DNA from 2 places in the Variovorax sp. GW821-FHT09B05 genome. Region 2 is predicted to be linked to the other one. Evidence: riboswitches for the same ligand, from Rfam matches in the RefSeq annotation. Region 2 holds a riboswitch; the other holds the start of a gene.

Region 1 (7,173 bases), on a different contig from region 2:
CACGGTCGTAGAGGCGGTCCTCGCCGAACACCAGCCGGACCCAGGTCGGGTAGGTGTAGGCCGCGCCGGTGCCCACGTCGACGGCCGCGCCCAGCACCCCGCCGAGCAGGATGTTGCCGGCCAGCCCGGCATTGGCGCGCGACACCGCCTGGCCCGTGGCCGCGGGCTGGCCGCTCAGCTCGCAACGCATCATCAGGTTGCCACCCGAGCGGCGCACCAGGGCGCTCTGCCCCGACAGCACCGAAGCGCTGCCCTTGTCGTTCGACAGCCGGCAATCGGCCCCCACCAGGGTCTCTCCCTTCGCGGTGAAGGTCTCGACCTTCACCGGCTGCTCGGTGCCCTGGGTGACCGACGCGCACCCCGTCAAAATAGACAGCACGCCCGCACCCGCGCACAGGCCCCAGAATCTCCACCCTGCTCCACGCATTTGCGCCCCTCTTGTTAATTAATGTTTCCGGCGCGCGAGTCTAGCGATGCCGCCGGCTGCATGCCTCCACCTTTTAGGTATTTTTTCTCATGTTCAGCTACCGCCACGCCTTCCATGCCGGCAATCACGCCGACGTGCTCAAGCACATGGTGCTGATCGCCACGCTCGATCACATGCTCGAAAAGGAGACCGCCCTGACGGTGGTCGACACGCACGCGGGCGCGGGCCTGTACCGGCTCGATGGCGACTACGCGGGCACCAGCGGCGAGGCCGCCGAGGGCGTGCTGCGCCTGGTCGCCGACCCCAAGGCCGCGCCGGCCCCGGCGCCCGCTCCCGCAACGACCGCGGCCGCCAAGAAGGCGGCCAAGGAAGCCGAGGCTCCGCTGGCCGATGCGCTCGCGCGCTACCTCGAGGTGATCCACGACTTCAATGCCAAGGGCGGCGCCCGCGTCTATCCGGGCTCGCCGTTCATCGTGCAGCACCTGCTGCGCGACCACGACCGGCTCAAGCTGTTCGAGCTGCATCCCACCGACAGCCGCACGCTCACGGCCAACATCGCGCAGCTCGAGGCCGGACGCCAGATCGCGGTGCTGCACGAGGACGGCTTCGGCAGCGCGACCAAGTTCCTGCCGCCGCCCTCGCGGCGCGCGCTGGTGCTGATGGACCCGAGCTACGAGCTCAAGACCGACTACGGCCGGGTGCTCGATTTCGCGGCCGAGGCGCTCAAGCGCTTCGCCACCGGCACCTACGCGGTCTGGTACCCGATCATTCCGCGGCCCGAGGCGCACGACCTGCCGCGCCGCCTCAAGACGCTGGCCACCAAGGCCGGCAAGTCCTCGCTCAACGTCACGCTGACGGTCAAGTCGAGCAAGATCACGACCGCGCCCAGCGGCGAAACGCGCCGCCCGGGCCTGCCGGCCAGCGGCATGTTCCTGATCAACCCGCCCTACACGCTCAAGCCGCTGCTCGAGGCCGCGCTGCCGCAGCTGGTGCAGAAGCTGGGACAGGACCGCAACGCCGGCTTCACGGTCGAAGCCGCGGGCTGATCCGCGCGGCGGCCGTTCAGCGTCGCCGTACCGGCGCGCGCCGCGCCGGCGCCTTGCGGGCCGCCGCGGGCTGGGCCTGCGGCCGCACCGGCGCCACGTCGAGCGACGGCGTGTCGGTCTCGCCCGGCTGCGCCAGTTCGCCATCGCAGCGCATGCCTTCGCGGTCGATGACGGTCAGCGCCACCTGCTTGATGCCCAGGCTCGCGAGCCCGATGCGGTCGGCCGCGGCGCGGCTCAGGTCGATCACGCGGCCCTGCGTGTAGGGGCCGCGGTCGTTCACGCGCACCAGCACTTCCTTGCCGTTGACGAGGCTGCGCACGCACACGCGGGTGTTGAAGGGCAGGGTCTTGTGCGCGGCCGTCAGGGCGCCCATGTCGAAGCGCTCGCCGCTGGCGGTGCGGCGCTGGTGGAACTGGATGCCGTACCACGAGGCCCCGCCGCGCTCGAAGATCTCGCCGCGCGGTTCGTCGCCCGGCAGGCCATCGCTCGGCAGCTCATCGGGCCCGGTCACCGCGAGGTCGTAGCGCACCGAGGGCACGTTCGAACGCGGCTCGGCGCCGGGCGGCACGGTCAACTGGCGCGGGATCGGCGACAGGCTCTCCTGCGCCACGGTGCCCGACGCCGTGCCGCCCTCGGTCGCCGGCGGCATGGCGCAGCCCGCGAGCGCGCAGGTGCAGGCCACGAGCGCGGCGCGAAGCCCCGCGCGCAGCGAGCCTGGCGCCCGCGCCGCCCCTCTCAATCCAGGCGCTCCAATACAGCCAGCGTGGCCGCCGACTGGTTCATCGTGTAGAAGTGCAGCGCCGGCACGCCGCCCTCGCGCAGCCGCGCGCACAGGTCGGTCACGACATCGAGGCCGAAGGCCTTGATCGAGGCCGTGTCGTCGCCGAAGGCCTGCAGCCGCAGCCGGATCCAGCGCGGGATCTCGGCGCCGCAGGCGTCCGAGAAGCGCATCAGCTGCGTCGAGCTGGTGATCGGCATGATGCCGGGCACGATCGGCGTGTCGATGCCGAGCGCGCGCGCCTCGTCGACGAAGCGGAAGTAGGCGTCGGCGCTGAAGAAGTACTGCGTGATCGCCGAATCGGCGCCGGCCTTCACCTTGGCCGCGAAGGCCTGCAGGTCGGCCTCGGGCGAACGCGCCTGCGGATGCACCTCGGGATAGCAGGCCACCTCGATGTGGAAGTCGCGGCCGGTCTCCGCGCGGATGAAGGCCACGAGGTCGCTCGCGTACTGGAACTCGCCACCGGCGCCGTAGCCGCTGGGCAGGTCGCCGCGCAGCGCGACCAGCCGCTTCACGCCCATGGCCTTGAGCTCGGAAAGCTGCGCGCGCACCGTCTCGCGCGTGGCGCCGATGCACGAGAAATGGCTGGCCGCGTCCACGCCTTCGGACAGGATCTCCTGCACCGCGCCGAAGGTGCCCTGGTGGGTGGAGCCGCCCGCGCCGTAGGTGACCGAGCAGAACTCGGGCTTGCGCGCATAGAGCTGCTGGCGCGCCGCGCGCAGCTTGACCGCGCCTTCGGGCGTCTTGGTCGGGAAGAATTCGAAACTCAGCGGAAGGCGCACCTGCGTCTCCTAGGAACCGCCCGCGCCCGTCGCGCGCACGGCGTGAATGAAAAACTCGCGGTTGCCGTCGCCGCCGGCGATCGGGCTGTCGAACCAGCGCAGCACGCGCAGCTCGAGCGCGGCGCAGGCATCGCGCAGGCGCTTCTCGACGATCTCGTACATCGCCGCGTCGCGCACGATGCCGCCCTTGCCGACCTGGCCCGGCTGCAGTTCGAACTGCGGCTTGACCAGCATCAGCAGCTGGCCGTCGTCCGCGAGGAACTGCACCACGGCCGGCAGCACCAGCGTGAGCGAGATGAAGGACAGGTCGCCGACGATCAGGTCGAAGCGCTCGTCGAAGGGCTCCTCGCCCTCTTCCTGCAGGTCATCGGCCGAAAGCGCGCGCGCATTGACGCCTTCGATGGCGAGCACGCGCGCGTCCTCGCGCAGCTTCGCATGCAGCTGCCCGTGGCCGACGTCGATGCCCACCACCCGTGCGGCGCCGCGCTGCAGCAGGCAGTCGGTGAAGCCGCCGGTCGACTGGCCCACGTCGAGGCACAGCTTGCCGGCGGCATCGACGCCGCTGGCCTCGAGCGCGCCTTCGAGCTTGAGCCCGCCGCGCGAGACGTAGCGCGCCTCGGCCGCGTCGTCGAGCTCGAGCTCGGCCGACTCGGGCACCTCGTCGCGGTTCTTCACGACCGAACGCCACGCATCGGTCGAGCCCGCATCGCGCCAGCGCATGCCGCCGGCGATGAGCCGCACGGCCTGCGAGCGCGAGGCGGCGAGGCCGCGTTCCACCAGCAACTGGTCGGCTCGCATGCGCGGCGATCAGTAGCGGTAGCTGTCCGGCTTGTAGGGGCCGTTCTTGCTCACGCCGATGTAGGCGGCCTGGGCGTCGGTCAGCTCGGTGAGCATGGCGCCAACCTTCTTCAGGTGCAGGCGCGCGACCTTCTCGTCGAGGTGCTTGGGCAGCACGTAGACCTTGCCGGCCTGGTAGGCGTCGGGCTTGGTGAACAGCTCGATCTGCGCGATGGTCTGGTTCGCGAACGACGATGACATCACGAAGCTCGGGTGGCCCGTGCCGCAGCCCAGGTTCACCAGGCGGCCCTTGGCCAGCAGGATGATCTTCTTGCCGTCGGGGAAGGTGATGTGGTCGACCTGCGGCTTGATCTCTTCCCATTCGTACTTCTCGATCGACGCGACGTCGATCTCGTTGTCGAAGTGGCCGATGTTGCAGACGATGGCCTGGTCCTTCATCTTCGCCATCGTGTCGTGCGTGATGACGTCCTTGTTGCCGGTGGTGGTCACGAAGATGTCGGCCTTGTCGGCCGCGTATTCCATGGTCACGACCTTGTAGCCTTCCATCGCGGCCTGCAGCGCGTTGATCGGGTCGATCTCGGTGACCCACACCTGCGCCGACAGCGCGCGCAGCGCCTGGGCCGAGCCCTTGCCCACGTCGCCATAGCCGGCCACGCAGGCCACCTTGCCGGCGATCATCACGTCGGTCGCGCGCTTGATGCCGTCGACCAGCGATTCGCGGCAGCCGTAGAGGTTGTCGAACTTGCTCTTGGTGACCGAGTCGTTGACGTTGATGGCGCGGAACAGCAGCGTGCCCTTGGCGCTCATCTCGTTGAGGCGGTGCACGCCGGTGGTCGTCTCTTCGGTCACGCCGATGATCTCGGCCGACTTGCGCGTGTACCAGGTCGCATCGACGGCCAGCTTGGCCTTGATCGCGGCGAAGAGAATGCGCTCTTCCTCGCTGCCCGGGTTGGCGATCACGCCCAGGTCCTTCTCGGCGCGCTGGCCCAGGTGCATCAGCAGCGTGGCATCGCCGCCGTCGTCCAGGATCATGTTCGGGCCTTCGCCCTTCGAGTCCTTGGGACCGAAGTCGAAGATGGCGTGGGTGTAGTCCCAGTAGTCCTTGAGCGACTCGCCCTTGATCGCGAACACCGGCGTGCCCGACGCGGCGATCGCGGCGGCCGCGTGGTCCTGCGTCGAGAAGATGTTGCACGAGGCCCAGCGCACCTGCGCGCCGAGGGCCTGCAGCGTTTCGATCAGCACCGCGGTCTGGATCGTCATGTGCAGCGAGCCGGTGATGCGCGCGCCCTTGAGCGGCTGGCTCTTGGCGAATTCCTCGCGGATGGCCATCAGGCCGGGCATCTCGGTTTCCGCGATGCGGATTTCCTTGCGGCCCCAGGCGGCGAGCGAAAGGTCGGCGATCGCCTGGTCGGCGGACGAAACAGGGGTGGGCTTGAGAACAGCGCTCATGTGAAGTGAACTCCAGAACTGTGTTTGAACGAGGCCACTGCGTCGGGGGAAAAAGACTCACCGCGAGAACAGCGGATGAGCGTGGTTGCGATGGGTCCGAGCCTCACGCCTGGCGGCGCTGCAACGCTCCTCGGAAGCGGCGGATTGTAGACGTGCCGGACACGGGCGCCAACGGCCGGGGCTTCCCACATCACGGAACGCGAGGGCGCGCCAACACCCCGTGTCATGCAGGGCTCAGAGTCGAGGCGTACAACGCTGCTTGCATTCCTTTTCCGCGAAAGCCCCTCCGATGCGTTCATCCCGCCTTTCCCTTCCCTCGTCGTCCACCGCGCGCCGCGCGCTCTGCACGGCGGCCCTGCTGGGCCTCGCCACCTTGCCGGGCCTGTCCTTCGCGCAGGCGCAGACCGCGCAACCCGTGGTGCGCGTGCGCGGCACGCTGGTCTACGCCGATGCGAGCAAGCTCGTCGTCAAGGACCGCGGCGGCGAGGTCGTGAGCCTCGCGCGGCCCGCGGACATGCCGCTGTCGGAGGTCTATCGCATCAAGCTGTCCGACATCAAGAAGGGCAGCTTCATCGGCACCGCCGCGATGCCGCAGGCCGACGGCACGCAGAAGGCGCTCGAGGTGGTGGTGTTCCCCGAGGCCGCGCGCGGCACCGGCGAGGGCCACTATCCGTGGGACCTGCAACCGCAGAGCACCATGACCAACGCCACCGTGGCCGACCTCGCGGCCGCGCCGCGCTCGGTGCGCGGCGGGCAGCAGCTGCGCCTGTCCTACAAGGGCGGCGAGAAGACCGTGATCGTGCCGCGCGACGTGCCGGTCGTGACCTTCCGCGCCGGCACCGAGGCGCTGCTGGTGCCGGGCGCCAAGGTGCTGGTCAATGCGCAGGAGCGCAACGGCACGCCGACCGCGCTGCGCGTGGTGGCCGGCCGCGACGGCTTCACGCCGCCGATGTAAGCCGTTGCCGCTACCCGCCGGCGCTCCGGCGAGCGCCGGTGCCGTGGCGCACACCATCCCTTCGGGAAATCCCCCAGGCAAATCCGCGGCCGCGATCGCCGCGGCAGGGTCGCCGCGGCGTATCGTGGCGGCGGACCGCGCGCGTGCGCGGCCGGTCCCGCCACCATCTTGTCCAACGACCTCAGGAGATTCCGCACCATGGCCACTGCCAAGAAAGCCGCCGCCAAGAAGACCACTGCCAGCAGCAGCAGCGGAAGCGCCGAGAGAAAGGCGGCCCCGAGCGCGGCCGACATGCTCAACCCGCTCAAGGGCATGGCCGAGCGGCTGCAGAACCTCAACATGACCGACGGCGCGAGCAAGCTGCTCGACAGCGGCCGCAAGGACCTGCAGGCGCTGATGCAGGCCAACGAGAAGTCGTTCCAGGGCCTGCAGACCGTGGTGCAGCGCCAGACCGAGATGATCAAGAGCGCGATCACCGACTGGCAGGCGGCCGCCAAGGACATCCCCGGCAAGGATCCGAAGGAAAGCCTCGCCAAGCTCGACGCGCTCGGCCGCCAGTCGTTCCAGCGCGCGGTCGACGACATCAAGGAACTCGCCAACCTCGCGGCCAAGTCGCAGGCCGACGCCTTCGAGGTGGTGCGCCAGCGCATCCAGTCGAACGTCGACGAGGTCACGAAGATGCTGCAGCGCAAGTAGCGCGCGGCCCAGGCGCCGCGCCGGCGCACGGCGCGGCCTTCCGACGACGAACCTCGGTGTGCGGCCATGACCCAGTCCTCCTCTCCCCTCGACCCCATGGCGATCTGGCGCGAGCTCACCGCGCAATGGGAAAAGAGCACCAACGCGTTCGCCAACGAGGCCATGGCCTCCGATCCGTTCCGACAGGGCATGCACGGCGGCATGAACGCCTCGCTGGGCGCGCAGAAGGCGCTCGGCGACCT
Region 2 (7,173 bases):
TCGGCACGATCTCGGCGCGCGGCGGATCGAAGGGTTCGTCGTCCGTGGCGGGCAGGCTGTCCATGAGGGCGAGCAAGGACTCCTCGGCTTCCCCGCTTTCGCGGCGGTAGTCCTCGATGCGCTGGAGCACGTACTCGGGCACGCCGCGGTTCGTGATGTAGACCGGCCCGTGGGTGGCCGCACGCTTGGCGGCGGCCACGTCGCGGGTGAAGTCCCGGCTGGAAATGCTGGTGATGGTCATGGCAGCTCCCTGGTCTAGTTTGTTTGTATGTTATGACAATCAGCGGGCGCGCGTCAATCCACCCCCATCGACTTGGCCGCCACCCGCTCCCGCGAAATCAACGCCACGAAGCGCTGCGCCCCCAGCCCCAGCGGTCGTTCGCGCGACCACACCACGTCCACCCACAGGTTCAGGCCGTTGCTGAGGTTCTCGAGCGGGATCTCGACCAGCGCGCCCGCCGCCACGTGCGGCCGCACGAAATTGCGCGGCAGCCAGCCCCAGCCGACGCCGGCGGTGATCAGGCTCAGGGCGGCCAGCGCGTTGTCGGTGCGCCAGAGGTGGCGCGCGAAGACGCTGCGCGGGTCCATGGCCGTGACCAGGTCGCGGCCGGCCACCACGATCTGGCGGGTGGCGATCAGGTGCTCCTCGCGCAGGCGGCCGCCGGGCGCGGCGGCCAGCACCGGGTGGCCCGGCGCCATCACCGCGACCATGGTGTCGCTGCCCACCTCCTGGAAGCCCTCGCGCCCGTCGAGGCTGGGTCGCTCGAACACCAGCGCGAGCTGGGCCCGGCCGCTGTGCAGCAGCGCGAGCGCGTCGGCCTGCGGCGCGGCCAGCACCTCGACCTGCAGCAGCGGGTATTCGTGCGCCAGCTCGGCCAGCGCGCCGCTCCAGGGCGCGGCCAGCAGCTCGGGCGCGATCGCCAGCGTGAGCCGCTCCTCCAGCCCCTGCGTGAGCGCCAGCGCCTGCGCGTCGAGCTGGCGCAGCTGCGCCGCCAGCGCGCGCGCCTGCGGCTCGAGCGAGCGCGCGGCGGCCGTGGGCCGGGGCTCGCGGCCCTTGCGGTCGAACAGCTGCAGGTCGAGCTCGGCCTCGAGGTGGGCGATGGCCATGCTGACCGCCGACGGCACGCGGCGCAGGGCGCGGGCGGCGGCCGAGAAGGAGCCGTGGTCGATCACGGCCAGGAAGACCTCGACGCTGTCGCTGGAGAAGCTCATGGCCGCCTCATAGGGTCGATCTTTCAATAAAACTGAAACAAGTTGACTTTTTATATCAGCAAGAGACACATAAAGTCCACGGATCGCAGTCACACAACAAGCCAAGAGAGTCCGTCATGCAGGGAATCCAGCGTCGCATCGTCTACATCACCCTCTACGAAGGGATCGCCATCGTGGCCGCCAGCGCCGGGCTGGCACTGCTGACGGGCGCCGGCCTCGGCCATTCGGGCGCGCTGGCGGTGGCGGCCTCGGTCATCGCGGTGATCTGGAACCTGATCTTCAACAGCCTGTTCGAGCGCTGGGAGGCGCGCCAGGCGGTGCGCGGGCGCAGCCTCAAGCGCCGCATCGCCCATGCGATCGGCTTCGAGGGCGGCCTGATCGGGCTGCTGGTGCCGATGTTCGCCTGGGGCCTGGGCATCTCGCTGTGGCAGGCGCTGGTGATGGACCTGGGGCTGGTGGTCTTCTTCCTGGTCTACACCTTCGTCTTCAACTGGGCCTTCGACCGCGCCTTCGGGCTGCCGGCCTCGGCGGCGCCGGTCGCGCAGGCGGCCTGAGCCTTTCCGGCGGCCCGCGGATACACCCGCGGGCCGTTGGCACGGCCGGCAGCCGGTAAAATCGCCACCCCTTCCAAGGAGCGTTGCAGCGGCGGCGCGCGGGACCCCGGTGCGGGTCCGCGCACCCGCCGTCAGGCTTGGAAGGCGCCTTCTCGCAGAACCTGCCCGGAAGGCCCGGTTGCAACGACGCTCACCTGACGTGTCTTCCCCTGCCCAGGTGAGCCCCATGAGCGATGTCCCCGCGCCTTTCGTTTCTCCCATGAAGCTGTCCGGTCTCGAACCGGTGGCCATCGGCGAGGGATCCCTGTTCGTCAACATCGGCGAGCGCACCAACGTCACCGGTTCCAAGGCCTTCGCGCGCATGATCCTCAACGGCCAGTTCGAGGAGGCGCTGGCGGTCGCGCGCCAGCAGGTCGAGAACGGCGCGCAGGTGATCGACATCAACATGGACGAGGCCATGCTCGACAGCAAGGCCGCGATGGTGCGCTTCCTCAACCTGATCGCCAGCGAGCCCGACATCGCGCGCGTGCCGGTGATGGTCGACAGCTCCAAGTGGGAAGTGATCGAGGCCGGCCTGCGCTGCATCCAGGGCAAGGGCATCGTCAACTCGATCTCCATGAAGGAGGGCGTGGACAAGTTCAAGCACGAGGCGAAGCTCGTGAAGCGCTACGGCGCGGCTGCCGTGGTGATGGCCTTCGACGAGAAGGGCCAGGCCGACACCTACGAGCGCAAGGTCGAGATCTGCGAGCGCGCCTACCGCATCCTGGTCGACGAGGTGGGCTTCCCGCCCGAGGACATCATCTTCGACCCGAACATCTTCGCGATCGCCACCGGCATCGAGGAGCACGACAACTACGCGGTCGACTTCATCAACGCCGTGCGCTGGATCAAGCAGAACCTGCCGGGCGCCAAGGTCTCGGGCGGGGTGTCGAACGTGAGCTTCAGCTTCCGCGGCAACGACCCGGTGCGCGAGGCGATCCACACCGTGTTCCTGTACCACGCGATCCAGGCCGGCATGGACATGGGCATCGTCAACGCCGGCATGGTCGGCGTCTACGACGACCTCGAGCCCGAGCTGCGCGAGCGCGTGGAGGACGTGGTGCTCAACCGCCGGCCCGATGCCGGCGAGCGCCTGGTCGAAGTGGCCGAGAGCGCCAAGAGCGGCGCCAAGGACGACAGCAAGAAGCTCGAGTGGCGCGGCACGCCCGAGCAGCCGGTGCACGTCAACCAGCGGCTGTCGCACGCGATGGTGCACGGCATCACCGACTTCATCGTGGAGGACACCGAGGAGGCCTACCAGCAGATCCTCGCCAAGGGCGGCCGTCCGCTGCACGTGATCGAGGGGCCGCTGATGGACGGCATGAACATCGTGGGCGACCTGTTCGGCCAGGGCAAGATGTTCCTGCCGCAGGTGGTGAAGTCGGCGCGCGTGATGAAGTCGGCCGTGGCCCACCTCATCCCCTACATCGAGGAAGAGAAGCGCCAGGACGAGGCCGCGGGCCGCGACGTGCGCACCAAGGGCAAGATCATCATCGCCACCGTGAAGGGCGACGTGCACGACATCGGCAAGAACATCGTCACCGTCGTGCTCCAGTGCAACAACTTCGAGGTGGTGAACATGGGCGTGATGGTCCCGTGCCACGAGATCCTCGCCAAGGCGAAGGTCGAGGGCGCGGACATCGTGGGCCTGTCGGGCCTGATCACGCCGAGCCTGGAAGAGATGCAGTACGTGGCCGGCGAGATGCAGAAGGACGACCACTTCCGCATCAAGAAGATCCCGCTGCTGATCGGCGGCGCCACCACCAGCCGCGTGCACACGGCCGTGAAGATCGCGCCGCACTACGAAGGCCCGGTGGTCTACGTGCCCGACGCCTCGCGCAGCGTGAGCGTGGCGCAGTCGCTGCTGAGCGACCAGGCCGCGGCCTACATCGGCGAGATCAACGCCGACTACGAGAAGGTGCGCACGCAGCACGCCAACAAGAAGCAGGTGCCGCTGTGGCCGCTGGCCAAGGCGCGCGCCAACAAGACGCCCATCGACTGGTCGAGCTACGTGCCGCCCGCGCCCAAGTTCATCGGCCGGCGCGTGTTCCGCAACTTCGACCTGACCGAGCTCGCCAAGTACATCGACTGGGGTCCGTTCTTCCAGACCTGGGACCTCGCGGGGCCGTTCCCGGCCATCCTCAAGGACGAGATCGTCGGTATCGAGGCCGTGCGCGTCTACGCCGACGGCCAGCGCATGCTCAAGCGCCTGATCGAGGGCCGCTGGCTCAGCGCGAGCGGCGTGGTCGGCTTCTGGCCGGCCAACACCGAGAACGACGACGACATCGTGCTCTACACCGACGAGTCGCGCAGCGAGGCCGCGCTCACCTGGTACGGCCTGCGCCAGCAGACCGAGAAGCAGGAGATCGAGGGCACGATGCGCCCGAGCCGCTGCCTGGCCGACTTCGTCGCGCCGCGCGAGAGCGGCCTGAAGGACTACGTGGGCATGTTCGCCGTGACCGCGGGCCTGGGCGTGGAGAAGAAGGAGAAGTACTTCGTCGACGACCTCGACGACTACTCCGCGATCATGCTCAAGGCGCTGGCCGACCGGCTGGCCGAGGCCTTCGCCGAGGCCATGCACCACCGCGTGCGCACCGACCTCTGGGGCTACGCGGCCGACGAGGCGCTGAGCAACGAGCAGATGATCGCCGAGAAGTACCGCGGCATCCGGCCCGCGCCCGGCTACCCGGCCTGCCCCGACCACAGCGTGAAGAAGCCGATGTTCGACCTCCTGAACTGCACGGACATTGGCATGAGCCTGACCGAAAGCCTCGCTATGATGCCGGCCGCCAGCGTGTCGGGGTTCTACCTCGGGCACCCCGACAGCACGTACTTCAACGTAGGCAAAATCGGCCATGACCAGCTGCAGGACCAGGCGGTGCGCCGCAAGGCGAGCGAATCCGAACTGGAGCGGCTGCTGGCGCCCAACCTCTGACGGCGCGCGGCGGGCCCTTCCGTTCCCCCGCGCCGCCGCCATCCACGCCGCCCGCCCCGCGGGCCGCTGAACCGATCCAGGCTTCCGGGGGATTCCCATTCAGACACTGCTCTTCATCCTCGCGCACCACGCGGCGCTGGCGCTCTTCGTGGCCGGCGCCTGGGGCTTCGGCGCCACCGTGCTGGCGCGCTTCGGGGCGCCCGCGCGCCGCGACGCCTGGCTCGAGGGCGCGATCGCGACCACGCTCGGCGTCGGCCTGTTCATCGTGGCCTTCCAGGCGCTGGCGATCGCCGGCGCGCTGCGCCAGGGCGCGGTGCTCGCGCTGCTGGGCGCGGGCATCGTGCTGGCGCTGCTGCGGCTGCCCGGCTGGCGCCGCGAGCTGAAGACGCGCGCCGCGCTCGCGCCCGCGCAGCCGGCAGCCACCCTCGGCGAGAAATGCGCGTTCGCCGCGCTGCTGCTCGTGGGCCTGCCCACGTTGTTCTCGCCGCTGGCGCCGCCGGTGGCCTTCGACGAGGTGATGTACCACCTGCCCTATGCGCGCCAGGTCGCGCAAAGCGGCACGCTGGGCGTCTACGAGTGGCTGCGCTACCCCTGGTTCCCCTACAACTACGACCTGCTTTACGCCGCCGCGCTGACGGTCTACGACGACGTCTTCACCCACTTCATCCACGGCCTCGCGGGCTGGCTGTCGGTGCTGATGATCCATCGCCTCGGCCGGCTGCACGCCAACCGCTACATCGCCTGCCTGGGCGCCGGCATCTGGCTCGCGCTGGGCGACTATCCCAACTCGTACATCGACATGGGCGTGGCGCTGTTCGTGCTCGCGGCCTTCGTCGCGCTGTGGTGGTGGGACGAGGGCCACGTGCTCGAACCGGCGCCCGGCGCAGCGCGCCACGGGCGCGCGCGCTGGCTGCTGCTGGCCGCCTTCTTCCTCGGCGTGGCGGCGGGCTCCAAGTACCAGGCGCTGATCTTCCTGCCGCTGGTGGCGGTGTTCGTGGCGCGGCGCGAGCGCCGGCCGCTGCCGTGGCTCGCGGCCCTCGCGCTGTTCCTCGTGCCGTGCATCTACTGGTATGCGCGCAACTACCTGCAGACCGGCGATCCGTTCAACCCGATCGGCGCGCGCGTGTTCGGCTTCACCAACTGGAACATGGCCGACTACACGCAGCAGCTGGCCGACGTGCGCGACCACGCCAACATGCCCAACGGCCTGTTCTGGCCGCTGCTGCTGGTGCCGTTCAGCCCGCTGTGGCGCCCGGGCCCGGTGCGCGCGGCCTTCGTGTTCTGCCTCTACTCGCTGGTGATCTGGGTCGCGACCTCGCGCTATCCGCGCTACATGATGGCCTCGTTCCCGCTGCTCGCGCTGATGGCCGCCGTGGGCTGGCACACGCTGCTGGGCTGGGCCGGTGCCTTCGTGCGGCGCCGGCTGCCGGCGCTCGCGCGCGGGCGCACGCCGGGCGTCTTCGGCGGGCTGCTGATGGTGGTGCTCGCGGGCTTCGCGCTCGCGCATTCGGTGCGCGACGTGCGCATGATCTCGCCCACGCCCGCCTCGCGCGAGGCCTTCCTCGCCCGGCATGTGCCGGGCTACGAGGTGCTGAGCCACCTGCGCGCCAACCCCGTGGGCCGGCTCTACCAGGTCGGCCTCAACGACTCGATCTACTTCGCGCCCAACCCGGTGTGGGGCGACATCTTCGGGCCCTTCCGCTACTCGGACTACCTGTACCTGCCGGCCGACCAGCTCGCGCGCAAGCTGGCCTCGCAGCAGTTCGGCTCGATCGTGATCCAGACCGCGCTCGCGCCCTATGTCCACACCAAGCCCGACTTCGACAAGTACTTCAGCCTGATCGTCGAGAAGGACGGTGTGAAGGCCTACCGCATACTCGCGCCCACGCCATGACGACCGCCGACCGCCTCGCTTCCCCCACGGCCGCCGCCGCGCTCTCGCCGCTGCCGCCGGCGCTGCGCATCGCCGCCATCATCCCCTGCTACAACGAGGCGCTGGCCATTCCCAAGGTGGTGGCCGACTTCCGTGCCGACCTGCCCGAGGCGCAGATCCACATCTTCGACAACAACTCCACCGACGGCACCGCCGAGGTCGCGCGCGCCCATGGCGCGCACGTCGTGCACGTGCCGCTGCGCGGCAAGGGCAACGTGGTGCGGCGCATGTTCGCCGACGTCGAGGCCGACATCTACGTCATGGTCGACGGCGACGCCACCTACGACCTCTCGACGGTGCGCGAGATGATCCGCATGCTGGTCGAGCAGAAGCTCGACATGGTGGTGGGCGCGCGCGTCGACGACCAGACCGATGCCCAGACCTACCGTCGCGGCCATCGGCTGGGCAACCAGATGCTGACCGGCGCGGTCGCGGGCCTGTTCGGCGGCAGCTTCACCGACATGCTGTCGGGCTTTCGCGTCTTCTCGCGCCGCTACGTG

What was found. A riboswitch is a leader RNA that binds a small molecule or an ion and turns the genes downstream of it on or off. The one in region 2 is predicted to bind S-adenosylhomocysteine.
Region 1: another riboswitch for S-adenosylhomocysteine. It lies ahead of ahcY (adenosylhomocysteinase); the one in region 2 lies ahead of metH (methionine synthase).

What each region holds. Positions count from the first base shown of each region.
Region 1 is NZ_JBWKPN010000012.1:160,275-167,447, forward strand. It holds gene AC07RM_RS28185 (hypothetical protein) at 1-325, opposite strand, end outside; gene AC07RM_RS28190 (23S rRNA (adenine(2030)-N(6))-methyltransferase RlmJ) at 517-1,473, shown strand; gene AC07RM_RS28195 (septal ring lytic transglycosylase RlpA family protein) at 1,490-2,122, opposite strand; gene metF (methylenetetrahydrofolate reductase [NAD(P)H]) at 2,209-3,033, opposite strand; gene AC07RM_RS28205 (TlyA family RNA methyltransferase) at 3,043-3,831, opposite strand; gene ahcY (adenosylhomocysteinase) at 3,841-5,280, opposite strand; S-adenosyl-L-homocysteine riboswitch at 5,351-5,418, opposite strand; gene AC07RM_RS28215 (hypothetical protein) at 5,570-6,235, shown strand; gene phaP (TIGR01841 family phasin) at 6,434-6,931, shown strand; gene AC07RM_RS28225 (hypothetical protein) at 6,998-7,173, shown strand, end outside.
Region 2 is NZ_JBWKPN010000003.1:252,375-259,547, reverse strand. It holds gene AC07RM_RS09585 (prevent-host-death protein) at 1-241, opposite strand, end outside; gene AC07RM_RS09580 (LysR family transcriptional regulator) at 295-1,212, opposite strand; gene AC07RM_RS09575 (PACE efflux transporter) at 1,329-1,766, shown strand; S-adenosyl-L-homocysteine riboswitch at 1,836-1,965, shown strand; gene metH (methionine synthase) at 2,026-4,740, shown strand; gene AC07RM_RS09565 (ArnT family glycosyltransferase) at 4,889-6,634, shown strand; gene AC07RM_RS09560 (glycosyltransferase family 2 protein) at 6,631-7,173, shown strand, end outside.